3 regions of the Marinactinospora rubrisoli genome follow, and region 1 is predicted to be linked to each of the others. Evidence: riboswitches for the same ligand, from Rfam matches in the RefSeq annotation. Region 1 holds a riboswitch; each other region holds the start of a gene.
What was found. A riboswitch is a leader RNA that binds a small molecule or an ion and turns the genes downstream of it on or off. The one in region 1 is predicted to bind cobalamin.
Positions count from the first base shown of each region.

Region 2: linked by a shared signal. The riboswitch ahead of metE (5-methyltetrahydropteroyltriglutamate--homocysteine S-methyltransferase) and the one ahead of cobN (cobaltochelatase subunit CobN) in region 1 are both predicted to bind cobalamin.
Region 3: linked by a shared signal. The riboswitch ahead of ACFQRF_RS11830 (energy-coupling factor ABC transporter permease) and the one ahead of cobN (cobaltochelatase subunit CobN) in region 1 are both predicted to bind cobalamin.

Region 1 covers NZ_JBHTBH010000006.1:105,473-115,305, forward strand. Annotated here, with positions in the region: gene ACFQRF_RS13840 (penicillin acylase family protein) at 1-2,289, opposite strand, end outside; gene ACFQRF_RS13845 (spore-associated protein A) at 2,506-2,925, opposite strand; gene ACFQRF_RS13850 (spore-associated protein A) at 2,971-3,387, opposite strand; gene cobN (cobaltochelatase subunit CobN) at 3,540-7,271, opposite strand; cobalamin riboswitch at 7,332-7,457, opposite strand; gene ACFQRF_RS13860 (hypothetical protein) at 7,560-7,994, shown strand; gene ACFQRF_RS13865 (aminotransferase class I/II-fold pyridoxal phosphate-dependent enzyme) at 8,065-9,369, shown strand; gene ACFQRF_RS13870 (hypothetical protein) at 9,498-9,833, shown strand, end outside.
Region 2 covers NZ_JBHTBH010000013.1:34,490-44,322, reverse strand. Annotated here, with positions in the region: gene ACFQRF_RS23150 (multidrug effflux MFS transporter) at 1-83, opposite strand, end outside; gene ACFQRF_RS23145 (coiled-coil domain-containing protein) at 606-1,676, shown strand; gene ACFQRF_RS23140 (DUF3558 domain-containing protein) at 2,203-3,282, shown strand; gene metE (5-methyltetrahydropteroyltriglutamate--homocysteine S-methyltransferase) at 3,396-5,699, opposite strand; cobalamin riboswitch at 5,898-6,130, opposite strand; gene ACFQRF_RS23130 (polysaccharide deacetylase family protein) at 6,576-8,159, shown strand; gene ACFQRF_RS23125 (hypothetical protein) at 8,256-8,810, shown strand; gene ACFQRF_RS23120 (DUF6461 domain-containing protein) at 8,922-9,542, shown strand.
Region 3 covers NZ_JBHTBH010000005.1:116,249-126,081, reverse strand. Annotated here, with positions in the region: gene ACFQRF_RS11860 (glucarate dehydratase family protein) at 1-265, opposite strand, end outside; gene ACFQRF_RS11855 (baeRF10 domain-containing protein) at 429-1,595, opposite strand; gene ACFQRF_RS11850 (MBL fold metallo-hydrolase) at 1,797-2,531, opposite strand; gene ACFQRF_RS11845 (hypothetical protein) at 2,809-3,006, shown strand; partial or broken gene ACFQRF_RS11840 (lytic polysaccharide monooxygenase auxiliary activity family 9 protein) at 3,263-3,787, opposite strand; gene ACFQRF_RS11835 (RNA-binding S4 domain-containing protein) at 4,681-5,058, shown strand; cobalamin riboswitch at 5,179-5,376, shown strand; gene ACFQRF_RS11830 (energy-coupling factor ABC transporter permease) at 5,369-6,130, shown strand; gene ACFQRF_RS11825 (energy-coupling factor ABC transporter substrate-binding protein) at 6,133-6,546, shown strand; gene cbiQ (cobalt ECF transporter T component CbiQ) at 6,550-7,305, shown strand; gene ACFQRF_RS11815 (energy-coupling factor ABC transporter ATP-binding protein) at 7,554-8,411, shown strand; partial or broken gene ACFQRF_RS11810 (TOBE domain-containing protein) at 8,477-8,773, opposite strand; gene ACFQRF_RS11805 (CU044_5270 family protein) at 9,182-9,833, opposite strand, start outside.

The DNA.
Region 1 (9,833 bases):
GGGCAGCACCTGGTCGCCGCGCAGGTCGACGGTGGCGGCCTCCTGCATGGCGCGGACGACGGCGGCGGGGGTCACCGGCTCGTCGGCGGAGACGAGGGCGCGGAGCCGTTCGTCGAGCAGGTCGCCGCGGTGCACCGACCCGGTGGCGTAGCCGGAGGTGTAGCCGGCGGCGGGCTTGTTGTTCCAGTTGACGTAGTAGTCGGCGCCGCGCGAGTTCGGGTGCTCGGCGAGCGGGGTGTACTCGGCGCCGTTGGTCTCCGGGTCCCAGCCGGCCCACCCGGCGGTGGAGTCGGCGCGGATCGGCAGGTTGGGGTTGGTGCCGGGGGTGCGCACCGGGTTGGCGCCGGAGTTGACGAAGGCGGTCTGCTCGTCGTCGACGTAGTGCCAGTTGAAGGCGTAGCCGATGTCCATGGCGGCGTTCTGGAAGTCGGCCGCCGAGCCGATCGCGCCGGGGTCGTTGAACTTCTGGAACCCGATGATGGAGTCCACCTCCCGCAGGTAGGTGGAGCGGCGGGTGGCGAAGGCGACCGGCACGCCGTCGACGGTCCCGAAACCGTCGACGAGACCGAACTTGGACCGCAGCGCGGTGAGCGTGTAGGAGCCTGCGGGGGTCTGGTCGGCGACGGTGGGCCGCCACTCGTTGTGGACGCTCAGCTCCTCCAGCGCGACGCAGTCGGCGCCGTCGCGGTAGTGCCGGGACTCCACGGTGGGCGTGCCGCCGTCGGGCTCGCACAGCTCCACGGCGAAGGTGTCGGTGATGTCCTGGCCGGCGGAGGTGGGGCTCCAGGCGTAGTCGGCGCCGCGGCCGATCTGCACGTAGAAGCTCACGCCGGGGAACGAGGCGCCGCGTGCGCTGATGCCCGGGCCTTGCAGTTCCTGGACGAGCAGCAGTTGCGGCAGGTAGTAGCCGGTCTGCGGCCCGGAGACGGAGATGGGGTGGCCGCTCTCGGTGTGCTCGCCGGAGACGACGATGGCGTTGGACATGCTCGGCGGGCCGCCGAGGAGGTCGCCCGGGAGCAGTCCGTCGTTGAACACGCCCTCGGCGGCGGAGAGGTCGCCGTCCGCGGCGAGGTCGGCGAGCCGGTCGCGGTCCGCCTCGGGCAGGTCGTCGACCGTGCCGGTCCCGGTGCCGCTGCCCTCGGTGCCGCCGGACCGGGGCGGGGCCTGGTCGCCGCCGGCGGCCGTTCCGGTGGCGTCCCGCACGATGTCGTAGGGCACCACCGAGCCGGGGTCGGGGGCGGCCTCGCCCACCGGTTCGCCGGGGGTCTGGCCGTAGGGGAACTCGCCCTCGGCGGTGACGATGGCCTCCGGATCGTTCTCCATGCGCCAGGTGCGCCAGACGCGTTCGCCCTCCTCGGGGCCGTACCGGTCCCAGAATCCGGCCCGGACCAGCGCGGAGCGCACCTCGTCGCCGCCCCCGCCGCCGAACAGCAGGCCGACCATCGCCGCGATGCCGACGACGTCGGTGGTGCTGAAGTGCTCGATCTCGCCGGCCTGGGTGACGGCGTCCTTGTGGCCGGTGAGCACGTACTCGCCGGGGTAGTCGCGGCGGTCCTCGGCGCGGTCGATGTAGGCGTTGACGCCGTCGAGGTAGCTCTCGACGTCGGCGAGCGCCTGCGCGCCGCGCTCGCCGCTCGCGGCGACCCGGTCGATCTGCGCCTGCTTGTCCGCCTCGGTGTAGGGGGCGCCGCGCCACAGGCTCTGCTCCAGTGCCCGGTTGCTCTCGGCGCCGCCGGCGAAGGGGGTGAGCCGGCCGCGGCCGAGGTTGCGGAGCAGGTCCATCAGGAACAGCCGGTCCTGGGCGGCGGCGTAGCCGGCCCCGTACATGGTTCCGGAACGCGTGGTGCCGTAGATGTGCGGGATGCCGTGTTCGCGGTCGCGGATGATGGTGACGTCGTCGCGCGGCTGCTCCTGGGTGCCGATCTCGGACTCGGGCACCCCGAACGAGGCGTCCAGGAAATGGTCGTCGATACCGGCGTCGGTGAGGTCGTCGTAGCCGTGCAGCAGGCCGTCGTAGCGCGGCAGCTGGGTGTCGGAGTGCTCGGGCCGGGTGCCGAAGAGCTGGTGGCCGAGGATCTCGATGAGGGTGGCGTTGCCGTTCTGGCCGGGCGGGAGGATGTCGTGGCAGCCGTCGCCGCAGTAGTCCTCGACGGCGGCCATGAGCCGGCCGGCGTCGAGGGCGTCGTCGGGTTCGGCGGCGGCCGGGGCGGCCGTGGCCACCCCTGTCGTCACGCAGACGACCGCCGTTCCCGCCGCAACGGCCGCGCGCCATCGGGGGTGTCGCAGCATGTCCACACACCTCGTTCACGCGGGGGTGTGGGCAGGTTACGCAGCGGGGCCGGATTTCCGAAAGAGTTTCACATTGACCCGTACTCGCCGCCCGGCCGTCCGCCTTGACGACGACGCGGAGCGGGACCGCTGGTAGCGGCGGCGACGCCCGTCCGGCACGTGCGGCAGGGCCGGCCGCAACCGGGATGGCCGGTTGCGGCCAGCCGCGCGGACCGGTTACGCGGCCGTGGCGGCGCCGCTGACACCGCACGGCAGCCGGCGCACCGGACCATCGATGGCGCCGCCCCAGTTGATCTCCTGGCCGGAGACGGTGGCGTACACCGGACCGGCGGACCTGCCCCCGTTGACGGTCACCGTGCGGACCGGACCACCGCAGGGTCCGATGTACACCGAGACGCTCCCCGACGGGGCGTCCTCATTACGGATGGTCACGGCGCAGTTGGAGCCGTTGCCCGGGTTGTAGGTCAGGAACACGGTGCCGAGGTCACGGATGCCGGTGCTGTCGACGACGCTGTAGCCGGCGCCGCACTGGCCGCCGTACACGGCGGCGGAGGCGGGCGCGGCCATGGCGACGGCTCCGGCCGCCACCGCCGTCGCGGCCAGGCTCGCCGCGGTGAGGTTCCGCCACATGGACATGGCTGTCTCCTTGCTGAAAGCGCTGATGGGAAGAGCCCTGGTCGCTCAGCCGCACGCGGACCGCGTGACGACGACCTGGTTGCTGACGCCGTAGATGGTGCCGCCCCAGTCCACGCACTGCGATCGCGCGTAGGTGTACACCGGGCCCGCGTAGGTCGTGTAGTTGCCGGGATCGCGCACCCAGGCGTCCTCGGTGCTCCGCTTGACGAACGCGTTCATGTAGACGGCGGAGCCGGGGTCGTCACGAATGGTGACGACGCAGTTGTAGCCGTTGGAGGCGTTGTAGGTCAGGTAGACCGTTCCGCCGTCGAGGAACCGGCTTTGGATCCACTCGTACCCCGCACCGCACTGTCCGCCGTAGGCGGCGGCCCCGGCCGGGGCCGCGGTCGCGACGGCTCCGGTGGCCGCCGCCACCACGGCCAGTCCCACCGCCGTGAGACTCCGCCAGAATCGTGCACTCATCCTGTTCTCGTTTCCGTGCCAGAAGCGCTGGGCCGACTCTTTTCACCGGCAGGATCGCGGGAAACGGACGGAATGTCGTTGGCACGGCGTATCCGGGTTCTTGACGCTACGTCCACGAGCCGTGGTGCGCGGACCCGCGCACCACGCCGGTCTCAGCCCTCGCCCTCCAGGTCGCCCTCCAGCCGGAGATAGGTCGCGCGCAGCCGGTCCAGCGTCCGCTCGTCCGGCCGCTCCCACAGCCGCCGGTCGGCGGCCTCCAGCAGACGTTCGGTGATGCCGCGCAGGGCCCACGGGTTGGACCGCTCCAGGAAGGCGCGGTTCTCCGGGTCGAAGACGTAGCTCTCCGCCAGTTTGGCGTACATCCAGTCGTCCACGACTCCGGCGGTGGCGTCGTAGCCGAACAGGTAGTCGACCGTGGCGGCCAGTTCGAAGGCGCCCTTGTAGCCGTGCCGGCGCATGGCGGCGATCCAGCGGGGGTTGACCACCCGGGCGCGGAAGACCCGGCGGGTCTCCTCGGCGAGAGTGCGGGTGCGCACCTGGTCGGGGAGGGCGGAGTCGCCGACGTAGGCCGCGGGGTCGGCACCGGTGAGGCGGCGGACCATCGCGACCATGCCGCCGTGGTACTGGAAGTAGTCGTCGGAGTCCACGATGTCGTGCTCGCGGGTGTCCTGGTTCTTGGCGGCCACCGCGATGCGGCGGAAGGACGCCTCCATGTCGGCGCGCGCCGCGCGGCCGTCCAGGCCGCGGCCGTACGCGTAGCCGCCCCACACCGCGTAGACCTCCGCGAGGTCGGCGTCGTCTCGCCAGTTGCGGGCGTCGATGAGCGGGAGCAGGCCCGCGCCGTAAGCGCCGGGCTTGGAGCCGAAGATGCGCGTGGTGGCGCGCCGCCAGTCGCCGTGCCCCGCGTGGTCGGCCAGCGCGTGGGCGCGCGGGTAGTTGACCTCCGGCGGTTCGTCCAGCTCGGCCACGGCGGTGATGGCGTCGTCCAGCAGGCCGATGACGTGCGGGAACGCATCGCGGAAGAAGCCGGAGACGCGCAGGGTGACGTCGATGCGCGGCCGGCCCAGTTCGGCGGCGGGCACGATCTCGAACCCGGTGACCCGGCGGGAGGCGTCGTCCCAGGTCGGCCGGGTCCCGAGCAGCGCGAGGACCTCGGCGACGTCGTCGCCCTGGGTCCGCATGGCGGCGGTGCCCCACACCGTCAGCCCGACCGAGCGCGGGTACCGGCCGGTGTCGTCGAGGTGGCGCCGCACCAGGGAGTCGGCGAGCGCCTGGCCGACCTCCCAGGAGTTGCGGGACGGAACGGCCTTGGGGTCCACCGAGTAGAAGTTGCGGCCGGTCGGCAGCACGTTCACCAGGCCACGGGTGGGCGACCCGGACGGCCCGGCCGGCACATGGCCGCCGTCCAGAGCGTGCAGCACGGCCTCGACCTCCCCGCCGGTCGCCGCGAGCCGGGGCACCACCTCCTCGGCGGCGAACGCCAGCACCCGCTCGGCGTCCGGGGCCGGCCGGCCGAGCACCTCCCCCAGCACCGTGCCGGCCTTGTCCGCGACCCAGCCCAGCGCCTCCATCCGCTCCACCGCGCGGCGGGCCAGCGTGTCGACGAGGTCGAGGGCGTCCGAACCGGTCCGGGCCGGGCCCTCGACCAGTTCGGTGAGCGCCGCCGGCACGGCGACGGGAGCGCCGGGCTCGGCGAGCAGCGCCCGCTCGTCCAGGCCGAATCGGGCGGCGATCGCCGCCCGCAGGCCGGGCAGCGCACCCGCCTGGTTGGCCCACACCTGAGCGGCGCGCAGCACCGCGAGCACCAGGTTGACCCGCGCCTCCCCCTCGGGCGCGACACCGAGGACGTGCAGGCCGTCCCGGATCTGGACGTCCTTGATCTCGCACAGGTAGCCGTCGACGTGCAGGACGAACTCGTCGAACTCCTCGTCCCCCGGCATCTCGGTGGTGTGCAGGTCGTGATGGAGTTCCGCGGCCTTGATCAGCGTCCAGATCTGAGCCCTCAGGGTGGGCGCCTTGTCGGGGTCGAGGTCGCTGACCAGCGCGTACTCGTCCAGCAGTTGCTCCAGCCGGGCGATGTCGCCGTAGGTGTCGGCGCGCGCCATCGGCGGGACGAGGTGGTCCACGACGGTGGCGTGGCCGCGGCGCTTGGCCTGGGTTCCCTCGCCGGGATCATTGACGATGAACGGGTATATGAGCGGCAGGTCGCCCAGGACGGCGTCCGGCGCGTCCTCCGCGGACAGCCCCAGCCCCTTGCCGGGCAGCCACTCCAGCGTGCCGTGCTTGCCGAGGTGGACCACGGCGTCCGCGCCGAAGCCGCCGGCCTCGCGCGGGGTCTCCAGCCACCGGTAGGCGGCCAGGTAGTGGTGGGAGGGCGGCAGATCGGGGTCGTGGTAGATGGCGATGGGATTCTCGCCGAAGCCGCGGGGCGGCTGGATCATCAGCACGACATTGCCGAAGCGCAGGGCGGCCAGCACGATCTCCGGGCGGCCGGACGATTCATCGACGTACAGTTCCCCGGGTGGCTCACCCCAGTGCTCGGTGATGCCGTCGCGCAGCGGCGCGGGCAGCGCGCCGAACCAGCGGCGGTAGTCCTCCAGCGGCACGCGCGCCGGGGCCTGGGCGAGCTGGTCCTCGGTGAGCCACTCGACGTCGTGGCCGCCGGCCGCGATCAGCGCGTGGATGAGCGGATCGCCGTCGTCCTCGCGCCGGTCCTCCCCGGCCGCGGGCGGGCGCCAGAGGCGGTCGTCGCCGCCCAGGTCGTAGCCGCGCGCGGCGAGCCGCCGGAACAGCCGCACGGCCGAGGCCGGGGTGTCCAGCCCGACCGCGTTGCCGACCCGGGCGTGCTTGGTGGGGTAGGAGGAGAGCACCACGGCGAGCCGGCGCTCGCCCGGCGGGACGGCGCGCAGCCGGGCGTGCCGCACCGCGATGCCGGCCAGGCGGGCGCACCGTTCGGGGTCGGCGGCGTACACCGAGATGCCGGTGGCGGGGTCGGGTTCCTTGAAGGAGAACGGGACGGTGATGAGCCGGCCGTCGAACTCGGGGATGGCGACCTGCATTCCGGCGTCCATCGGGGTGAGCGCGGCGTCGGAGGCCAGCCAGGCCGCCCGGCCGGAGGTCAGGACGAGGCCCTGCAGGATGGGGACGTCCAGCGCGGCGAGCGCCCCGGCGTCCCAGGTGTCCTCGTCGCCGCCGCCGCTGGCGTCGGCGGCCACCGCACCGCCGGCGGCGAGCACCGTGGTGATGACGGCGTCGGCCCGGCCGAGCAGGTCGAACAGCCCCGGGTGGCTATCGCGGGACACCCCGCGCAGCGAGCCGGTGAAGATCGGCAGTGGGGCGCCGCCGGCCGACTCGATCGCGGCGCACAGCGTGTCGACGAAGGCGGTGTTGCCGGCCAGCTCGTGGGCGCGGTAGAAGACCACGGCGACGGTGGGCCGGCCGGGGTGCGCGGCCGGTGCACCGTGCACCCCGTACTCCGGCATGGGCCGCGGCGGCTCGAAGCCCTCGCCGGTGAGCAGCACCGTGTCGGAGAGGAACCGCGCGAGCTCACGCAGGTTCGCCACGCCGCCCTCGCGCAGGTAGCCGTGCGCGTCGGCGGCGACCCCGGACGGCACCGTGGACAGCCGCACGAGCTCGGCGTCCGGGGTCGTCTCGCCGCCCAGGGCGACGAGGGGAACGCCGCTGGCGCGGAGCGCGTCGAGGCCCTGCGGCCATGCCTCGCGACCGCCGAGGAGCCGGAGGACGGCGACGTCCACCCCCTCCAGCAGGGCGGGCAGGTCGGCCGGGCCGGTCCGGGCGGGGTTGGCGGTGCGGTATCCGGCGCGGGCCGCGTGGGCGGCGAGCAGCTCGGTGTCGGCGGTGGACAGCAGCAGGATCGTGGCCATGCCTGGTCCTCACTCCCTGTCGGGGTCCTCGCCCCGGGACGGAACGTGCGCGGCGCCGCGAAGTCTCCTGGCTCGGGTCTCGCCACCCGCCCCGGCCTTCCCACCGCTCGCGCGGCAGTGGCCCCTGGTGAGGCGGGCTCCTCCCTGACAGTTGCGGGACAGCCACGGATTCGCACCGTGTTCCTTCGGTCGCCGGGTCCCATCCTGGCAGAGCGGCCTCTCCGGACCGACCGCGGGCGGGCACGGACCACGTCGCCAGGCGGTCGCGTCCTCGCCGCGAGTGGCGGCGTGGGCCTGATCGTGTCGCTGGGTCCGGCGCCGGTGTCGGTGGTCCAGCCCGCGTTCGCGGGCGGCGTCGCGACCGGCCTGCTGGTGGCGGCCCTGCCGTCCGGCGAACCGATCACCCCGGGCGAGCGCCTGGCACTGGGCGCGATGCCGCTCGCGCTGCTGCTCCTCGCCCTGTCCAGCGGCGAAGCGAGCGGCGAACCCGGTCGCACCGCCGACCACACTCTGCTGCTCGCGGTCAGCCTGGGTTCGCTGCCCGCCGCCATCGCCGTCGCCCTGCTCGCGGGCGCCCGGCGCGCCTCCGCCACCCGCTGGGCGGGGCGGTGGGGATCGCACTGTTCCAGACCGCCACAGCTTTCCTCTTCGAGGAAATTAACTTCCGCATCGTGGTTAACAAGAGGGACGAAGATCGGTATAACGGGACAGGTCGCCACGTGATCAGGGCGCGGCGACGCGGCACGGTGCACGCCGTGCGCCACCGGCACCCACGCAGAGAGCAGGCGACACCATGGCGGATCCACTCGTCCCATGGGCGGCACCCCACATCCAGGCCCGGCTGGCCGAGATCGAGTCGGGTTTCACCGGCTTCTCGGTCGACGCCGTCGAGGCGATGGTGTGGGAGCGGCTGGCGGGGCACCGGCACGCCGTGGACGACACCGGGATCATGCTGTACGCGGGCACGAACGCCATGAGCCCGCGCGCCGCCGCGGTGCACAGCGCCGCGCTCGGTGGACGGCCGAGCATGGGCTGGCCGGGCGAGAAGCGGCAGACGGGGCTGGAGCACCTGGAGGTCATCGAGACCCTCGCCCAGCGCCTGACGGCCCAGGCGTTCCGGGCCCGTTACGCCGAGGTGCGCATCCAGAGCGCGACCTTCGCCAATCTGGCGGTCTACACGGCCTTCACCGAGCCCGGGGACACGATCGCCGCGCTGTCCCCCGCGGCGGCGGGTCACATGAGCCACCGGGCGCCCGGCGCGCCCGGCGTGCGCGGCCTCAACGTGGTCGATCTGCCCTACGCACCGGACGACTTCGACGTCGATGTCGCGGCGCTCCCGGCCTTCCTCGACCGGCACCGACCCCGGCTCGTCGTGGTCGGCGCGAGCGTGATGCTCTTCCCGCACCGGCTGTCCGACATCGCCGCCGCCGCGCACGACGCCGGGGCCCTCGTGCTGTACGACGGTTCGCACATGGCGGGACTGATCGCCGGTGGGCGGTTCCAGGACCCGCTGGCCGAGGGCGCCGACATCTTCGACGGCTCCACCTACAAGTCGTTCGGCGGGCCGCCCGGCGCCGTGATCTGCACCAACGATCCGGCGCTCGCCGAACGGGTCTCGGCGGCCGTGTATCCGACCCTCACCGCCAACTTCGACCCGTCCCGGCTGGCCCCTCTGGCGATCGCCGCCGCCGAGGCGCTGGAGAACGGGCGGTCCTACGCCGATCGCTGCCTGGCCAACGCCCGTGCGCTCGCGGCGGCGCTGCACGAGCAGGGTTTCCAGGTTCTGGCGGCGGACCGTGGCTTCACCCGGTCGCACCACATCGTGGTGGACGCCCGCCCGCTGGGCGGCGGGCGCGCGGCGGCACGGCGGCTCGCCGAGGCGGGCGTGTACCTGTCGGCCGCCGGCCTGGCGGGCGCCGCGACGGCCGAGCCTGACTCGGGCCTGCGGATCGGCACCCAAGAAGTGACGAGGCGCGGCCTGACCGAGGAGGATCTGCGGCAGGTCGCCGCCTGGATGGGTGATGTGCTGCTGCGCGGTGCCGACCCGCCGGCGATCCGCGCGGCGACGGCCCTGCTGCGCCGGCGCCGGGCCGGGTGACCGGCGGTTCCGCGCCACCGGGACGGCGTGTTCCGGGCCGTCGGGCCGTCTGGCCGGGCACGGCCTGACGGCATTCTGTTACCCGGAAGCGACTCTGCCGCCGGAAACCTTTGCGAGAATTCGTAGCCATGACCCATTACCCCGAGCCGCCCATGGGATCAGGCGATCCGCACCACCAGACCGGTGGCGACCCCTTCGCCTCCGGCCATCCCTCCGGCGGCCATCCCTCCGGCGGGCTGGTGCCCTACAACCAGACCCCGCAGACCGGCGGCTGGCAGGCGCCTCCCGGGTACCAGACCACCCCGCCCGGCGGCGATCCGACGCTGACCACCATCGGCGACATCACCGTGACGCAGACGCAGATCATCACGCCGGGCGGGACGTTCCCGCTCCGCGGCAGCACCTGGACGATCAACAACCTGGTGCAGAGCGAGCAGAAGATGCCGACCTGGGCGCTGCTGCTC
Region 2 (9,833 bases), on a different contig from region 1:
GTCAGCGCGCCGAGTCCGATGACGAGCACGGCGCCGGTCCGTGGACCGCGGCCGTGCGCCTTCGCGTCATCCGCCCCGCTCACCGGGATCCTCCCGACGCCCGCCGCCGACAAGCATCCGAAGATCCCATCTCTGCTCCCCTCGCGCACCGCTCCTGTGATCGCCCAACACCCTAAGCCTCCTGATGTGCGATGATTCCCGACCACATGCGGACGTTCGACCACTCAGCGACCGCGGAGCGTGACGTCGCGCGCCGCACGGGCGGTCACACCGGCCCCTCGGCGGCGGACGGTCACCGCGCGCCGCCGGCCGCGCGCCGGGCCTGTGATCGGAATCATGACCGGCCACGCGTTTCGGACCGGGTCACCCCGGCGTTCCGGCCGGATCCCGCCCGGTCGCGGCGGCCGGTTCCGGCTGCCGATGTTGGCACCACCGCGGATCTTTACCTAAAGTGCTCGAAGTTCGGGCGCATCACCAGCCCCCGCGCCTCCCCCTCCGGTCGAGGCGAGTGCGTGCCGAGCGGCTCGACGATACGAGCGACACCGACCCCGCCACGGGCATCCCACCGAACGCGGGGACGGCTGCGCCAACTGAGGAGCGACGAAGTGGAGCCCACCCGTTCGACCCGCGTCGCGGACCACGCGGACTTCTGGGCGCCTGACCCCCCGACGTGGACCTGGCGGGACCTGCTGGCCTGGCGCCCCGCAGGACCGGCCGCCGGCCATCGAGGCCACCGCGGGCGCCGCGCCGGCGGCGCGGCGATGGCGGCCGTGCTGGCCGCCGCGTGCGTGTTCGCCCCCGCCCGGCCGGACACGGCCGCGGCCGCCCCGGGCGCGCCCATGGCTCCCGCCGAGAACCTGGACGACCTGCTCTCCCGCGCCGAGGCGCTCGGCGACGAGTACAACGGCGAACTGCGCGACATGGAGGCCGTGATCGCCGACGCCGAGAAGGCCGAGGAACGCGCCGACCGTACCCGGCAGGAGGTGGAGGCGGCCCGGGAGCAGGTGCAGCAGCTCGCGGTCGCCAGCTACCAGACCGGCGGCCTGGAACCGGCGCTGACGCTCTTCGTGGAGGAGGAGCCGCAGGACATCATCGACCGCGCCATGCTGGTCGACCACCTGGCCGCCGGGAACAACGACCGGATCGAGCAGCTGCAGCAGGCGATCGCGCGGGACGACAAGGCGCAGGAGAGCGCCCAGGAGAAGGTCGAGCAGGTCCAGGAGGACCTTGAGGAGCTGGAGGGGCAGCGCGAGGAGGTCCAGGCGCTGATCGCGGACTACCCGGTGCAGGAGATGGGCGGCCCGGACAACCTCACGCCGCGCACCCGGCAGATGCGGGAGCTCATCGTCGAGGAGTTCGGCGAGAACCGCGACGACGGTGGAGTCGGCTGCTACCGGCCCGACGGCGGCTGGGTCGTGGGCGAGCACCCGCTCGGGCGGGCCTGCGACTTCATGGTCAATCCCAACGGCCAGATGCCCACCCAGGAACAGATGGAGCACGGGTACGCGATCGCGGAGTGGGCGCAGGAGAACGCCGAGCGCCTCGGGATCATGTACATCATCTACCGGCAGCGCATCTGGGACATCCGGCGCGGCGATGAGGGATGGCGGCAGATGTCCGACCGCGGCAGCATCACCGAGAACCACTACGACCACGTCCACATCTCGATGTTCTGAGCCCTCCGCGCCCGCCGGGGCCGCCGGAGCACCGCCGGGCCGCGGCCGGTTGTGGCCGCGTGGGCGGTCCCACTACGCTTCGGTCGTCCCCGCGGCGAGCGGCGCCGCCGGGAGCGGCCACCAACGGCACGGTCCCGGCACGAAACGGTGACAATCCCGTATGTTCGGCCGCGTTCCGCGCCCATTCGGCTGCCGAGGGCTCGGCCACTCCGGTTAGGATTCCAGCACCGCGCTCCTCGGTCGCGGACCGGCCGGGGACGCCCCCAGAGGTCTTCCGCCCGCCGGCGGCCAATCACCGAGCGCAACGCCGTGGGCCCGTGCCCGCCTCCGCGCGGTGAGCGGCCCGGCGGACCCGGTGATCGCCGGGGACGAGCGCGGTCGACGGCACCCCCGGAGCGTCCGAACGCCCCAGGGGGATCGAGTCGGCGACGGCACGCGGGACGGGCCGGACGGCGAACGGGATGGAACCACAAACGCGCCGACGCGCGTCCGACCACTGAGACACGCAGCTGGCGCGAGGGGAGTCATGAGCGACAACGGACCCTACACACAGCCACCGCAGTACCCGCAGGGCGGTGAGGGCAACCCGGGAGGGCAGCCGCCGTCGCCCTACGGTGGTGGATACGGCCAGCCGGGCCCGGGACAGGGCGCGCCCGGCGCCGGCCAGCCGCAGTACCCGAGCGGGCCGTACCAGAACCCCTATGGCGGCGAGTCCGGCACCGGGGGGCAGGCGCCGTACCCCGGCAACCCCTACGGCGGCCAGCCGGGACCGGGCGGTCCGCAGTTCCAGGCGCCCCAGGAACAGCAGATGTTCCAGGGTGGCCAGCCGCCCTACGGCCCGGGCGGCCCGGCGGGTCCGGGCGGGGAGATGCCGGCCTATCCGGCGGCCCCGCGCAAGAGCAACGCCGGCCTGTGGGTCGTGATCGCGGGCGGCGGCGTCATCCTCGTCCTCGTCATCGCGGTGGTGGTGATGCTGCTGCGCGGCGGCGGTGAGGAGACCCCGCCGCCGGTCGCCGACGACGGGTCCCAGCAGCAGGACCAGACCGGCGGCCAGGGCCAGAGCAACGAGGGTACCGACCAGGCCAACGGCGAGCCGCCGTACACGCTGCCCGAGGACCCCTGCACCGCCCTCAGCGAGGAGACGATCAGCGAGCTGGGGCTGACCGACCCCAGCCGCAGCTCCGACGACACCCGCGCCTACTGCACGTGGTCGGTCGAGGACGGCAACAGCTACGGCACCCTCAGCGTCAGCTACGACTACCCCTACGGCGGCTCGGACTCGGTCGAGAGCGCCCAGGAGCTGTTCCAGTCGAACGTGGAGTACGCGACCGACGAGAGCAGCGAGTTCATCGACACCGAGGTCCACGAGAACCAGGACATGAACCTGGGGGACGAGAGCAAGCTGATCTTCGCGACCGAGTCGACCGTCGCGAACTACTCGGTCGGCACGCTGCTCATTCGTGAGGCCAACATCAACATCAGCATCCAGTACCGGATGAGCCCGGACCTGCTGGAGGAGGACGCGCCGGCTCCGCTGGAGTTCTCCGACGTCGAGGAGCTGCTGCCCAGCCTCGGCCGGCAGTCGCTGAACATCGTGGGAAGCTGACCGGCGGCCACCGCCTCCCTCCCCTCCGAGGCGGCGCCGGCCGGCGGTGCGCATGAGACGGGGGCGTACGGATGTCCGTACGCCCCCGTTTCGCGGCTACCGGTCCGGCGCGGCTACCGGCCCGCGTCCAGCTCGGCCCTGATCCGCCGGGCGGCCTCGACCATGTTGCGCAGCGCCGGCTCCACTTCGGCGTACCCTCGGGTCTTCAGGCCGCAGTCGGGGTTGACCCACAGCCGCTCGGGAGGCACGGCCCGCAATGCGGCGCGCAGGCCGGATTCGATCTCGGCCACCGACGGCACCCGGGGCGCGTGGATGTCGTACACGCCCGGCCCGATGCCGCGCGCGTAGCCGGCGGCGGCGAGGTCGTCGACCAGTTCCATCCGCGAGCGCGCCGCCTCGACGCTGGTGACGTCGGCGTCCAGCGCCTCGATCGCGCCGACGATGTCGCCGAACTCCGAGTAGCACATGTGCGAGTGGATCCGGGTACTCGGTGCCGCCCCGGACGTGGCCAGCCGGAACGCGCCGACCGCCCACGCCAGGTACTCGGCGCGCCGCTCCGCCCGCAGCGGCAGCAGCTCGCGCAGCGCCGCCTCGTCGACCTGGACGTGCCGGATGCCGGCCCGTTCCAGGTCGGCGATCTCGTCCCGCAGGGCCAGCGCCACCTGGCGGGCGGTCTCGGCGAGCGGCTGGTCGTCGCGGACGAACGACCAGGCGAGCATGGTGACGGGGCCGGTGAGCATGCCCTTGACCGGCTTGCCGGTGCGGGACTGGGCGTAGGTGATCCAGTCCACGGTCATGGGCGCGGGGCGGTGCACGTCGCCGTACAGGATCGGCGGCCGGACGCAGCGGGACCCGTAGGACTGCACCCAGCCGGCGCGGGTCACGGCGTAGCCGTCGAGCTGTTCGGCGAAGTACTGCACCATGTCGTTGCGCTCGGGTTCGCCGTGCACGAGGACGTCGAGGCCGATGTCCTCCTGCAGCGCGATGACCCGGTCGATCTCGGCGCGCATCCGCCGCTCGTACTCGGCCTGGTCTATGCGCCCGGCCCGCAGGTCGGCGCGGGCGCGGCGCACGTCGTCGGTCTGCGGGAACGAGCCGATCGTGGTGGTGGGCAGCGGCGGCAGGGCGCCGGTGTCCGGGGCGGCGATCCGCCGCCGGGCCGGCTCGGGGCCGAGCGCGTCCAGCCGGGCGCGGACCCGCTGGTCGCGGAAGGCGGCCGGGGTGCGTTCGGCGGTGGCGGCGCGGGCGCGCGCCAGTTCCCCGGCGACCGCGTCGTGGCCGCCGGAGAGCGCCCGCCCGAGCAGCACGACCTCGTCGACCTTCTGCCGGGCGAACGCGAGCCGGTCGCGCAGCAGCGGGTCGAGGCCGGTCTCGGCGGCCAGGTCGATCGGGACGTGCAGTAGCGAGCAGGAGGTGCTGACGACGAGTTCGTCGGCCAGGCCGAGCAGCGAGCCGAGCGTGGACAGCGCGGCCGGGATGTCGGTCCGCCACACGTTCCGGCCGTCGACCACGCCCGCGGCCAGCGTCTTGCCGGGCAGCCCGGACACGGCCGCGAGTTCGGTGACCGACTCCGGGCCGCTGACCAGGTCCAGGCCGACGCCGTCGATGCGGCTGCCGCGCAGGATGTCCAGCGCCTGGCGCCCGACGGAACCGAAGTAGGTCGAGACGAGCAGCCGCGGGCGCTCGGTGAGGTCGCCGAGTCGCGTCACGATCCGCCGCAGCGCCTCGGGCTCGGCCCGGCCCGCGTCGGTGGCGAGGATGGGTTCGTCCAGCTGGACCCACCGGGCGCCGGCGCGGGAGAGCGCGCCCAGGAGTTCGGCGTAGCCCGCGAGGAGGTCGTCGAGCAGGTCCAGGGGACGCCAGCCCTCGGGGGCGCCGTCGGCCGCTTTGGCGAGCAGCAGGAAGGTGAGCGGGCCGAGCAGGACCGGCCGCGTCTCGATGCCGAGCCCCCGGGCCTGGGTGTACTCCGAGAGCGGTTTGCCGCCGGCCAGGTGGAGCCGGGTATCGGGGCCGAGTTCGGGGACCAGGTAGTGGTAGTTGGTGTCGAACCACTTGGTCATCTCCAGCGGCGGCGCGTCGGGCACACCGCGCGCCATGGCGAAGTAGTGCCGGAGTTCCGCCTCCCGGCCGGTCCGCCCGTCGCCGCCGTCGGCCGGCGCGGCGAACCTCGGCGGCACGGCGCCGAAGAGCACCGCGGTGTCCAGGACGTGGTCGTAGTAGGAGAACGTGTTGGAGGGGATGTGGTCGACGCCGGCGTCGCGCAGCGTCTCCCACACGGAACGCCGGAGACGGGCGCCGACGGCGTCGAGCCGGTCGGCGTCGGCGCGTCCCGCCCAGTAGTCCTCGCAGGCGCGCTTGAGCTCGCGGTCGGGGCCGATGCGCGGGTAGCCGTGGACGGCCGTGGAAACGGTGGTCACCGGGCGCCACCGCCCCGGGTGCCGTGGTCGGCCCGAGCGGCCGTGGAGCGGATCATGGTCGGCACAGCTTCTCTCTCCCTCGTCGAACAAGCCGGAGTCCGGGCACGAGGGTTGCCGAGGACGGCGTGGCCTGCCGTCGCGCGGCGCCCGCCGTCGCCCGTGCCCTCCCTCGGGGCCGCGGACCACCGCGGGCGCCGGACGCGTCCGCGGGCGGTGGCAGGTCTTCGGACTCGTGGGCGCGGCGGGGCGGCGCTCGCCGTCCCGTCTCCTACCGGCCGTCGCTTCCCGGGCGCCCTGGTGGGCGCCCAGTGCTGGGTGACGGCTCTCGTTCCCACTCACCGCTGCGGGGCAGTCCCGGATTCGCACCGGGTTCCCTCTTACGACACATGCCGCATCTCGCGACACATGAACCAACCGCGAGTGGGAGTATAGGACCGGCCTGTCGCGGACGTCCTGAAGTGCCGGTCGAAGCCGCGTGCGGATTCGGGGGAATCGGGGGCTCGGCGGCGCGGTTCCGGCGTCCGCCGTTCGCGGCCGTGTCCTGCGGAGACGGGTGGAGAACCCCCTGCGGACCCGGTGTTCACCGAACGCCCGGCACATCCGCATGCCGCCATAAGTCCGTTTTATGGGGAGTGGTAGTGCTTTGACGGATTGTCACCTGTGTGACGTTTCTTGAGGCCGTTATTACGCTATGGAGTTAACTCGTGACTGTTTGCAACCTAATCTCGTTCAAGGGTGGTTGTGACGATTGCGTCTCGTTTGCCGGTACATCCGACCCGAACGCGCCACCTTTCATGTCAAACAGCCGCAATCGAGCACGGACACCCACGAGTGCGAAAGACGTCCTGTCCCTTGAGAGACCCTGGTGAGATCGACATGGCATCCCGCAGACCCGACGCCTCCGGCTTCGCCGCGCCGGGTCTTCCGCTCGCCGGAAGACTCCTGGCCGCGGTGGCCGCGGTCGTCCTGCTGGCCGCCGGGTGCGCGGCGGGGGGCGACCGGGCCGAGCACGCCGGAAGCGAGCAGGAGGACCCACGGCCCAGACCCGAGGGCGAACCGGACCAGCTGACCGTGGTCGACCCGGCGCTGGTGCAGGACCTCGGCGAGCAACGAACGACGGAGAACGACCCCGTCCGCGTCGAGGTGAGTTATCCCACGGTTCCCAACGCCGACCCGTTCACCGAACGGCTCGCCGAGATCGCCGAGCAGGAGGTCGAAGACTTCGCCGCCGCCAACCCGGGCGCGAAGGGCATCTCGATCAGCGGAGCGCTCACCGCCGCGGCGGACGACGTGGTCGGCGTCCGGTTCACCCAGGAGGAGAAGGACTCCGAGGGACCGCGTGCCGGTTATGCCACGTACTGGTACGACGCGCTGAGCGGGCGCACCGCCTTCTCCACCGAGCTCCTGGCCGGGCAGGCCGAGCTGGCGGAGCTGAACACCACCGTTCGAGAGGCCCTGAAGGGCGACGACGATGTCGCTCCCGCGTCACTGCAGCCGATCCTGCGGGTGTACGACTCCATGGGCTTCAACCCCGCCGGCGACCTCGTGGTCGAGTTCGACGCCGGTCAGGTGGCACCGGTGAAATCCGGGCGGATCGTCGCGGTGGTGCCGCGCGAGCAGGCGGACCCGCTGCTCTCCGACTTCGGCCGCCGGGCGCAGGCCGCCGCCACGGTGGTCGAGACCGGCTTCGCCCTCGCCGCGCCGCCGGCACCGGACGACATCCCGGCACCGGAGGCGGTGCCGGGCGTCATACCGGCCTCCGACGATTCGGTGGACTGCTCCAAGCCCGAGTCCAAGTGCCTCGCCCTCACCTTCGACGACGGTCCGGGCGCCCGCACCGCGGAACTGCTCGACGTGCTGCGCGAGAACGATGTGCGCGCGACGTTCTTCCTCACCGGCGGCCCGATCCGCGAGTACGGTCCGATGGTGCGCCGCGAGTACGCCGAGGGCCACGAACTCGCCAACCACACCGTGCACCATCCCGACCTCGCCGCCGCGTCCGCGCAGCAGATCGCCAGCGAGCTGGGCGCCGTCAACGCGCTGATCCGGCGCGAGACCGGTTTCCGGCCGGTCCTGATGCGCCCGCCCTACGGATCCACCAGCGAGGGGGTCCGCACCGTCAGCGGCGAGCACGGCCTCGCCGAAATCCTGTGGAGCGTCGACACCAACGACTGGAAGGACCGCAAGGCGCAGATCGTCGCGGACCGGGCGGTCAAGCACGCCGAGCCGGGGGCGATCATCCTCATGCACGACATCCACTCGACGACGATCGACGCGGTTCCCGACATCATCCGGCGGCTCCGGGAGAAGGGCTACACCCTTGTCACGGTCAGCCAGCTGCTCGGCGCGACGGAGCCCGGGCAGAGCTACCGGCACGCCCACCCGGAGGAGGAGGCCGCGGCCGAGGCGCGCGGGGGCGCCACGCCGTCGCCCGACCCGTCGGCGGCCGCAGGCAACTGACCTGCGGCCCCGCCCGCCGTGGTGTGGCGAAGACGACCTTGCCGGGGACGGCCCGGATTCGGGACCGTCCCCGCAACCCGCGTAGGGTGGGGCGGCGTGGGTGGTAGTACTGACGGCGCTGGCTGGCGGGCGTTCCGGTCACGCCGGGCCCTGGTGGTGATGGGCGTCACCGGCACCGGAGCGGCGAACGTGGCCCGCCTGGTCGCGCGGTCGCTCGCCGCCGCCTACCTGGAGGACGCGGCCGATCCCACGGGCGCCGGCCACGGGGCGCGGATCAGCCGGATCGCCGACTGGCTCGCCGACCAGCGCAGCGGCGGAACGCCCGTCGTCCTGGTCTGCCCCGCCCTGGCCCGCGCCCAGCGCGACGTGCTGCGCCGCGGCGACCCGGGGCTGTACGTGGTGCACCTCTCGGCCGGACGGGAGCTGCTGTCCCGCCGGATCCGGGAGCGGCCCGGGACCGCCCGCGCCTCCCGGCTGCTGGAGTCCCAGCTCGCCCGGCTGGAGCCGCTGCACGACGACGAGGCGGGGGTCGTCATCGACGCCGGCGCCACGCCCACTGAGCTGCTGCGGCGCATCCTGGTGATGGTGGCGTCGCCCGCGCCGCCGGGGATACCCTCCCATCGGGACTCAAACCACCGGGCGGTGTCCTGAACCGGCCCGCTTGTCTCCCCGCACGGCGGGAATCCGGCCAGTGCCGGCACATCGACCCCAGCCGACGGCGCCCCGCCGGCACGACTCACGGATTTGCGAAGGGACGGACCGATGTCCGTGGCGTACGCCCGCGACTACGCGTGGCTGCAGGAAGCCCAGCCCGATCTGGCCGAGGCGTACTGCCTGTCCTATGTCCGCGGTCTCAGCAAGACGGAGGCACTGCGGCGCCTCGGCGCCGACGATCGGGACATGCGCTGCCTGCCGATCGCCGAAGCGGTCGAGGCGGACCTGTGCTCGCAGTTCGCTCCCCCGTGCACCGCCCACGTGCTCAGCCTGGCCGGCTGGGCGCTGGTGATCGAACCGACCGGCTGCCGTGCCGCGCGCCCCGACGTGTACCGCACACTGTCGGCCGAAACCGAGATGGTGTCGGTGCGCGTCGTGATGGAGCACCGCTACGAGTTCCGCTGGGTGATCGACGGCGTCCTGCAGACCTGCTTCGACGCCCGCTCCCCCGAGATCCGCCGCGGCACCCGCCCGGACGCCCTCGTCGAGCACATGACGGCCGTCGGCGTGCTGCCCGCGCCCCCGGAGCCCGGCGACGGCCCCGAGCCGGGAGCGGCCGTCCTGGCCATCGCGGACCGCGTCACGGGCGTCCGGGTCCGCCCGGCGCACCTGACGGGCCCACTGCTGGGCGCGGAGCTGGACCGCGCGGTGCCGCTCGCGACGCGCTGAGCGGCCGCAGGCGGGACCGCGAGCCCGCCGCGATTCCCGGCCGGGCGGCACTCCCGCCGCGCACCGGAACGAGCGTCCCCCTACCTTGACGGGAGTTCGCCGAACCGGCCGCGGGCATGGCGAAGGGCGCCCACGGCCGGCGTGCTGATGACCGGCCGGTACGCCCTTCGCGCCGCGCTCCCGTATGGTCCGGACCGCCATGTCCCGCCTTCGGCCCGGCCGGTGCGAACACGCGGACCCGAACGCCGGTTGTCGCGTCCGGTCCGCAGCTCACCGCCACCGTGTGCGACC
Region 3 (9,833 bases), on a different contig from region 1:
CGAGGGCGGCGATCTCGTGCACGTGCCACACGTCGACGCCGGTCAGCGCCGCCGCTGCCGCGCGCAGCCGGTCGAGGTGCCCGGCGTCGCCGTAGGTCTCCCCCAGTCCGGTGAGCCCGGAGTCGGTGACGATCTCCACGATCGCGCGCAGCGCGAAGGGCTCGTGGACGCCGACCGTGTTGAGCAGGGGCAGGTCCCGGAAGGCGACCGGCGTGATGCGGACCTCGCTGATGCGGTGCGGCTCGCCGGCCGTGTCGTTACCCACGTGTCTCCTCCGCCAGTGTCGGACCGACGGCGTGCGCCGGTGATCTGCGTCTCCGGAGGCACCCTATCGAGCGGTTGTTCAGATAGGTAGACAAATGTCACTATTCAAGACGAATAACCGGACTCCACTCACATACCGGGCAGGCCACCTGGCGAGCCGCCGGTCACCCGCCGGTGCCGGCCGCGGCGTCCTCCGGCCGCTCCGGAAGCGGGAAGCGCAGCGCGGCCGCGGCGACGTGCCGCCGCAGCCCCGTCTCCGCCCGGACGTGCCGCACGGTGCCGCCGTCGTCGACCACCTGCTCCACGAGATCACCCAGCACGTCGGAACTCCGGCGGGCCGGTGCGCCGCACAGCGGGCACGCGTCGCCCGAGCGCGCCAGCCAGCCGTCGCGCTCGCACACCACCCCCGGCGCCGTCGCGCCGTCCTCGACGGCCAGATGGCGGACCGCGGTCACGGTGCCCGCCCACAGGCAGTCGCGCAGGCCCACCGCGGCCAGGCCCCCGCCGGAAGCCGTCTCCAGCAGCCGGGACACCTCGCGGCGTTCCTCGGCGCGCTCGTACTGCTCGATGGCGTGGTCGGCGAGCTTGCGGATGTCGTCGGGCGTGCTCGTCCCCGGATCGAGGGCGAACGTGCCCACCACCCGGGCGCGCAGGGCGTCGGGGAGGAAGCCGAGGAACGGGGTGATCTCGTGCCGGTGACCGCCCACGATCAGCAGTTCGCACCCTCCCGTTCGGAACAGGTCCGCCAGCCGGGTCGCGACCAGTCGGAAGTGCCGCTTGCTCAGTTCCTCCGTCCGGTTGCGAACGCCGTACTCGGCGAACCAGGCGGCGAAGTCGGGTTTGCGCGGGAACTCGTCCCGGAGGCGGTCGACCGCACGGATCTCGTCCTGGTACACCTCCCAGATCCAGGCCGCGGCCCGGTCCACCACCGCCACGCAGTAGCGGTGGTACTCGTCCAGGACCGCGAGCATGGGCCGCACCCAGGGAGTCGCGTCCACCATGACACGGTCCCGGGTCCGGCGCGGCAGGTCGAACCGCTCGAACATGCCGCGCCCACTGCACGAGAACAGCGCGATCGTGCCGCGGGTCCACATCTCCTCGCTCGCCGCGGCCTCCAGGCGCTCGATGTCCCCGCGCAGCGACATCCGCTGCTCCCGTCCCAGCCGCTCGTCCGCCACCCGCGGGCGGAACTGGTGCAGCAGCCCGCTCAATCGCGTCGGCAGCGCGGCACGGTCCGCCGGATCCACCGGCACCGACAGGTAGACCGAGACGACCGGCAGCCCGTCCCCGTCGAACCGGATGACGCGGTCGATCTCCTGCGCCGTGATCATCCTGCTCGCCTCCTCGCGCCCCTGCCGTCCGGACGGGCCCGGCGCCCCCACCGTCCCCGGCCGCGTACGCCGGCCGCCCGTTCGGTCGCGGAGCGGTTGATTTTGGGGTCTTGCTGATGGTGATACCCGGTTCGGGCCGGTCATCCTGCCTTCCGGCGGGACGTGCGGGCGGCCGTACGCCTGGCGGCGGCCGTCCCGCGCCTAGCGGTGCAGCACCAGCCCGTCGTACGCCGTCCGGTACGGGACCTCGGCGGCGTGGGCGAGCATCGTGGGCCCCATGTGGGTGAGGACGAGTTCGCCGGTGGCCAGGTCCGCGGCGTGCTCGTGCACGGTGGTGTAGTCGAGGTGGTAACGCACCGGGCGGTCGTGGGTGTAGGACTCGCAGGCGAACACGTCCGTCCCTGCCGCGGCCTCGCGCAGGGCCGGGGTCCACGCGGTGTCGCCCGAGTAGCCGAACACGGTGCCGCCGAGCGCGACGCGCACCGCCAGCGCGGGGGCGCCGCTGGCGTGGTCGACCTCCCAGGCCGCCGCGGTGAGCGGGCCGGTCGAGCGTGGAGCGCCGGCGCCGTCGAGTTCGTGGACGTGCACGGCGAACCGGCGGGGCGCGGCGGCGGAGCCGGGAAAGAGCGCCTCCATCGCGGCGCGAAGCCGGTCGGCGGTACCGGCCGGGCCGAATACGGTCAGCGGTTCGACGCGGCGGGTGAACTGGCCGTCCAGGATGAGGAACGGCAGCCCGCCGAAGTGGTCGCCGTGCAGGTGGCTGAGCACGACCGCGTCCACCTCGCCCGGGTCGAGGTCCTGGCTCTTCAGCGCGGTCAGGCTGGTGGCGCCACAGTCGACCAGCACCGTGTAGCCGTCGGCGCGCAGCCGGATGCAGGTCTGGAACCGTCCGCCGGTTCCGAAGGCGTCCCCGCTGCCGACGAACCTGATCTCCATCCGGCTGCCTCCCCGTGCTCGGCCTGCTCGTGGACTCGCGCGCCCCCGGGGCCAGCCTCGCAGAGCCCGGTCCGCCACAGGCCGCCCGCCACGGCGCGCCCTGTGGCGGGTAGCGTCTGCCCCGACCGAGGAGGAGGCGGGGCGGATGGGCGCTGAACCGGAGACGTGGGACGACACCGCACGGCGGGTGTCCGGGCTGCCGGGAATCCGCTCGGCCGCCGTCACGCTCACGGCCACCCCGATATAGATCGAGGCGGAGACGGACGACGGGCGCTGGGTGTACTTCCACGCCCGGTACGACCAGGTGTGGCTCGGGGTGGGGGACGACATCGACGCGGCCTCGATCAACGAGGAGGGCGCTATGCGGCTCCGGCTCGTGGGCGCCGGGCGGTTCGCCGCCGGTCACCTCGGCCCGGACGAGGGCTTCCACGCCTTCGCGCTGCTGTGGTCCCGCCGCCGGGCCTGGGAGGACTGAACCGGGCGGCGGTGGCCGAGTGGACGGCCCGGGTCGTCCACTCGCTCGCCGGGGGCCGAGGGCCGGATGCCCCGTGGGGCGTCCGGCCCTCGGCCGGTTCGCGTTACTTGGCGGCGGGCAGGCACACCCGCTTGCCGTTCGCCGGAGCCTCCTCGGCGGGCTGCTCCGCGTGGTGCTCGTGGCCGGCGGGAGCCTCGGCGGCCGGCGGTGCCTGGTCGTCGGCGGGAGCCGGCTCCTCGGCGGGGGCGTCGTTGGCGGCGGCGCCGATGTTGAGGTCGATGCAGTTGTAGAACGCGTTCGCGGTATCGTAGACGTTCCAGACGGCCAGGACCTTCTGCGGGCCGCTGTAACCGGAGAAGTCGACGGTGTGCGTGAAGGTCGAGGGCGGCTGCGCGCCGCCGTCGTCGAAGACGGCCACGCGCTCGCCGTCGATGAAGTACTCCCAGGTGCTGGTGCGGTGGTTGGCGGTGATGTTCCAGGTGAAGTTCACCGAGGTGCCCACCGGGGTCACCTCCCAGCCCTTGCCGTCGTCGTCGAGCTCGGAGAAGCGGGCGTTGCCGCCGCTGCAGCTGGTCAGGCCCTTGGGGCCCTCGACGCTCTGCGGCTCCCACTGGATGTCACCGCACCCGGAGACCGTCCCGGAGGCGCACTGGGCCTGCCGGCTCTCCGGCGCGGAGATGTAGCCGTGGGCGAAGGCGGTGCCCGCGGGCAGCATGGCGAAGACGAGGGGGGCTGCGGCGGCACCGGCGGCGGCAGCGGCGATCTTCCGTTTCAGCGTCATGGTGTGTCCTTGTCTTCTGAGCCGCGTTCCCCGTGGGGGTACGCCGGTCCGGCGCCGGGGGTGAACCCGGCGGCTCCGGCGGTACGGGGACGCGCGGCGGGGGGATGTGGTGAGGACCGCTGGGGGAGGTCCTCGGTGGGCGAGGGTCGACCCGTCCTGTCCGCCGCCGGCTGCGCTGCCGGCGGGATGCGTCGACGCGTCGGGTGGGACGCCGGTCCCGGGGGCTTGTCGGGCGCGGATGACAGGGCGAGTCCGGGCGGGTCCCGAGGTGGTGCCGACGCCGTTCGTCCGACGGCGCGGACCGGCCGATCGGGGGGTTTCCGCTCGCCAGTGAATGTGGTCTAGACCGTAATTGCCCGGCCATTGTCGGTCAAGGTCATCCGGCCGGAATCCCACATGTCCTCGAAATATCGAATTACGGAAAACCGCGCCTTTCCCGGCGGTGACCTGCACTTTTCCCGGGGCATGGAATCCGGGAACGGCGGAGGCGCCCACCCTGATCACGACCGTGTTGACCTGGGACGACGCCTCGCACCGCGCCTCGGAAAGCGGTTTCCAAAAAATCTGCTCAATCCGGGGCCGAGGCGTACACCACACTCGCACGCCGTCTCGGATACGCCGCACACCGCACGATTCAACGTGTATGCTCACTCCTTTTACCACATTACTCCGTATTCACGCGGCCCGTACCGCACCGGCCGCCACCAGCCGGAATCGACCAACCAGTCGGTGGGCGAACGCGCTACAGTGCGGGCAGGGCGACCGCCCGCCCTGCGCCGCCGACCGTCGTCGAGGGAGTGGCACCGACCGTGGACGATCGAGGAGACCGCACCGGCCCCGCGGCGCCCGCCGAGACCGCACCGGCGGCGGCGCCGTCCGGCGCCGCACCGCCGCTGCCGCCCGGCCCGCCCACCACCCGGGTGGACCGCTGGCTGTGGGCGGTGCGCCTCACCAAGACCCGCGCCGAGGCCGCCCAGGCGTGCCGCGGCGGGCACGTCCGCATCAACGACCGCACCGCCAAGCCCGCCGCGCCGGTCGGCCCGGGCGACGTCGTCCGGCTGCACACGCACGGCGTCACCCGGATCGTCGAGGTCGCCCACGTGATCGAGAAGCGGGTCGGCGCGCCCATCGCGGTTCGCTGCTACGTCGACAACACGCCCGCGCGGCCCCCGCAGGCGGCCGCCCCCGTGGCCTACCGTCCGCGCGGCGCCGGCCGGCCCACCAAACGCGACCGCCGCCGGCTGGACCGCCTGCGCACCGAAGGCTTCTGACCCGCCCCGGGGCACCGCCACGACCCCGGCCGCACCGGCCCGCCACCGGCCACGGCCGGAGGCACCACGCGCTCCGCGATCGGACGGCCGCACACTGTTGCGGACGGCGGGTCCGCCGCCGTACCGTCAGGGTGCCGTGGTGTTCGGGAAGCCGGTGCGACGCCGGCGCGGCCCTCGCCACTGTGTACGGGAAGTCCGGGACCACCGCCCGCGCCGCCAGCGCGGAACGGCCTGAGCCACTGGGGTGATCGCCCTGGGAAGGCCGGCACCGGACGCTGACCCGTGAGCCAGGAGACCGGCCACGGCACCGATGACCATCCACGAGGTGCTGGAGAGCTGGTCTCACAACATGCATATCGCTGAGGGCTTTCTGCCTCCCGTGCACGCGGTGGCCTGGACCGTCGCCGCGGCCCCTTTCGTCGTCCATGGCGCCCGGGCGGTCACGATGGCCGTACGCACCGACCCCGACGCCAAGCTGCTCCTCGGCGCGTCCGGCGCGTTCTGTTTCGTGCTGTCGGCGCTGAAGATCCCGTCCGTCACGGGCAGCTGCTCACACCCCACCGGCACCGGACTCGGCGCCGTCCTGTTCCGGCCCCCCGTCATGGCGGCTCTGGGGACCGTCACCCTGCTGTTCCAGGCGCTGCTGCTCGCCCACGGCGGCCTCACCACGCTGGGCGCGAACGTGTTCTCCATGGCGGTGGCCGGCCCCTGGGCCGGGTACGGCGGCTACCGGCTGGTCCGCGCGCTCACCGCCCGGCTCCCCGAGACCACCGCGCTCGGGCTCGCGGTGTTCACGGCCGCGACGCTGGCGTCACTGAGCACCTACACGGTGACGAGCCTGCAACTGGCGCTGGCCTTTCCCGACGCCGGAAGCGGCATCCCCGGGGCGTTCGCGAAGTTCGCCGCCGTCTTCTCGCTCACCCAGATCCCGCTCGCGGTGATCGAGGGCCTGATCACCGTCGTCATCGTCCGGCTGCTGAGCACGGTGGCGCGCGACGAACTCCTCCGGCTGGCCGTGCTGCGGCGCGCCACGGGCGAGCCCGGTGCGCCGGCCGGCGAAAGGACGGTGTGACCATGGCGACCCGGGACCACGACACCACATCCGGCGGCCGGACGACCGGACGGCCGCGCCCGGCGACGACCTGGCTGCTGGTGCTGCTGGCCGCCGCGATCGCGGTGCTGCCCCTCCTCCTCGGCGCGGGCCGGCACCTGGCGGAGCCGTTCGCCGGTGCGGACGGCCAGGCCGAGGAGGCCGTGGGCGAACTCGCGCCGCACTACGAGCCCTGGTTCGCACCGCTCTACGAGGCGCCGTCCGGGGAGATCGAGTCCGGGCTGTTCGCCCTGCAGGCGGCGATCGGCGCGGGCGTCATCGGCTACTGCCTCGGCGTGGCGCGGACCCGGCATCGGCTGCGGACGGCGCAGGGCGCCCGCGCGCCGGACGAGAGGGGCGGCGCCGGACCGGAGGCGGACCCCGCCGACCGGCGCTGATCCGTGCTGGCGATCGACGCCGCCGCCTACCGCGGCCCGTGGCGGCGGCTGCACCCCGCCGTCAAGGGCACCCTCTTCGGCGGGCTGCTGGTCTGCGCGCTCGTGCTGCCGGCGTGGCCGGGCGCCGCGTTGAGCGCCCTGGCGGCGCTGGCGGCCGGGTTCGGGCCGGCGCGGGTGCCCCCGCGCGCGTTCCTCCGCGCCGCGTGGGCGCCGTCGCTGTTCGTGCTGACCGGCGCGGTGACCCTGCTCGTCAGCGTCGGTGGCCCGGACGGCCCGGTCGCGTGGGCCCCGGACGGCGCGCGGCGCGCCGCCGAGGTCTCCGGCCGGGCCGCCGCGGCGCTGTGCTGCCAGCTCATGTTCGCCTTCACCACCCCGCTCGCCGACCTGCTCCCCCGCCTCACTCGGCTCGGCCTGCCCGCCGCGCTCGTGGAGGTGGTGGCGCTGACGTACCGCATGCTCTTCGTCCTGCTGGACACCACGCGCCGGATCCAGGCCGCGCAGGCCGGACGGCTCGGCTACCGGTCCCGCGCGGCCTGGATCCGCTCGCTCGGCGCGCTCGGCGCGGCCGTCTTCGTCCGCTCCTACGACCGGGCCCGCCGGATGCGGCGGGGACTGGAGTGCCGCGGCTACGACGGCACGCTCACCGTGCTCGTCGAGGAGCGGCCGGTCCGCCCGGCGGCCATCGTGGCGGCGGTCGCTCCCCCGCTGCTCGTGGCCGTGGCCGCCCTCGCCGCCGGGATCTCACCCTCGCCCGGTTGAAGCAGCAGACTCCCGGCCCGGGGCGCCCCGCCGGCCGGTGACGGGAAAGGACCCACCCGCGACACCGGCCGGGGCGCGATCCCTCCGGTTCGACACAGCGGCATTGGAGGTGCCTGTGGTGACACGGCTCTCGCTCAGTACACCGTACGCGCGGGACGCTCGCCGCTCACGGCGAACGGCCCGTCCCCCCGCGGCCGCCCGGATGGACGCCACCGCGGCCGGGGATCTCCTCGAAGGAGCACCGTGACGTGACCCACCACACCGACCCCGCCGCCGCGCCCGCCGTCCTCGCCGGCCGCGACCTCGTCTTCGGCTACCGCGCCGGCGACCCGGTCCCGGTGTTTTCGGGCGTGACCGTCGAGGTACCGGCCGGCTCGGTACTGGCGGTGCTCGGGCCGAACGGTGGCGGCAAGACCACGCTGCTGCGCCTGCTGGCCGGCAGCCTGACCCCCGACGCCGGGCGGGTCGTCCTCGACGGCACGGAGGTGCGCCCCACCCGGCGTGGTGTCGGCGAGCTGCGCCGCCGGGTGCAGTTGGTGTTCCAGGACCCCGACGACCAGCTCTTCTCGGCGAGCGTCGCCCAGGACGTCTCGTTCGGCCCGCTCAACCAGGGCCGCCCCGAGCCGGAGGTCCGCGAGCGGGTGGCGTGGGCGCTGGCGGCGCTGGAGATCGCCGACCTGGCGGACCGGCCCACCCACCTGCTCTCCTACGGCCAGCGCAAGCGGGTGGTGCTCGCCGGCGCGCTGGCGATGCGGCCGGACGTGCTCGTGCTGGACGAGCCGACCGCCGGTCTCGACCCCGAGGGCGTCGAGGCGCTGCTGGCGACGCTCGGCGGCCTGCGCGCCGCGGGCACCACCCTGGTCATCTCGACGCACGACGTGGACCTCGCCCACCGCTGGGCCGACCACGCCGTGCTGCTGGACCGCAGGGTCCTGGCGGCCGGTCCGGCCCGTGCGGTCCTCACCGATCCCGCCCTGCTCTCGGCGGCCCGGCTCCGCCCCGCCTGGGGACCGGCGGTGGGCGCCGCGCTCCGCGCCGCGGGCGCCGTCCCGGCGACCGCCCCGGACCCGGCGACCCCGGGCGAGGTGATCCGGCTGACGAGATGAGGCCGTCCCATATCCCGGTCCGGTTGATTCCGGGGCCGGCCGGGCACGCGGTGACCGCCGTGCGGTCAGTCCGCCGGGTAGCAGCGCACCTCCGTCGCCTTGACCCCCGCCCACACGGAACCCCCCACCACGGGCGCCAACTCCCCGAGCCCGGCCGGGGTCACATCCGCGCTCACCGCGAAGCCCGAGGCCGGATCCTCCAGGCGCACCCGCACATGGTCCCCGAACCGCTCGATCCCCTCGACCCGCAGCCGCCACACGTTACGCGGCGTGCCCACCGGCGCCTCCCGGTACAGCGCCACCGCGCGCGGCGGGAAGGCCGCGAACACCCGGCTGTCGGGGTGCGGCCGTGGCCCCCCGGCGGGCCGACGGCGTGTGGGCGGTGATAGGGCCGAACGGGACGGCCATCATGGTGAACCACCTGATGAGACGATGCGGCTGTGCGCGACCCGGCCGACCGCTGTCGGCCGTGGCCCGGCCCGTCTGTCGCCGAGTCCCCGGCGGACGCCGCATGCCGCCGCGTCCCTCGGCACCGCCAAAGCGTCTCCCGCAGCGCCGCCCGCACGCGCACCCGCCAGAGGCGGCGCGGCACCGCGGAGACCCGTTCGACGGCGCGGCTCCCGGTCCGGGCCGGGAGTCACCTGAGCGCCGCGGCTCGGCCGGGCGGGCCGACGGCTGGAACGCCCCGCCGCCCGGGTCCTCGGCGGGACCCGGGCGGCGGGGCCAGGGTGTCCGGTCCGGGACCGCCCGGCGACCGGACACCGGTCCGCTCACGGCGTCCGCCGGACCTCCGGCACCCAGGCCGACGTCCGGAACATCGTGTAGGAGTTCACGGCCGGGAGGTCGTACGGAACCGGCTCGGCCGTCTCCGTCTGCACGATCTCCGTGTAGATGGGCATACCGGTCTCGGCGTCGAACATGATGCGGCGCTCCAGTTCCGCACCGGGGCCCTCCTCGTCGGACCGCACGAGGAAGAGCAGTCCGGGCCGGCCGGACCGGTCCTCCGCCGCGCCGGCGAACCGGACGTCGTCGCGCTCGGCCAGCATGCGCAGCGCCGCGCCCTGGACGGCCGGGGCGACGGGCTGCTCGTCGTACAGCGCGGCGAGCGCGTAGAACAGGCCGGCGGTGGTCTGCCCGTCGCTCCATCCGGCGCCCCGGATCAGCTGGCCGGCCAGTGTGCCGGGGTCGGTGGACAGGGTTCCGGGCTCCCACACGAAGCGGAGGCCGCCCTCCCCTTCGGCGTCCCACTCGTACTCCTCCTCGCCGCCCGTGAACAGGTCCAGGACGGGCCGCTCATCACCGGCGAGGTGGTCGGGGACGTCGGGCCGGCGGATCACCAGGCCGGAGCCGTCCGGATCGCGCCAGGCCCGCACGTCCTCCGGAAGGACGCCCCATCCGGCCTGGTCGGTGTCCAGGTCGTGC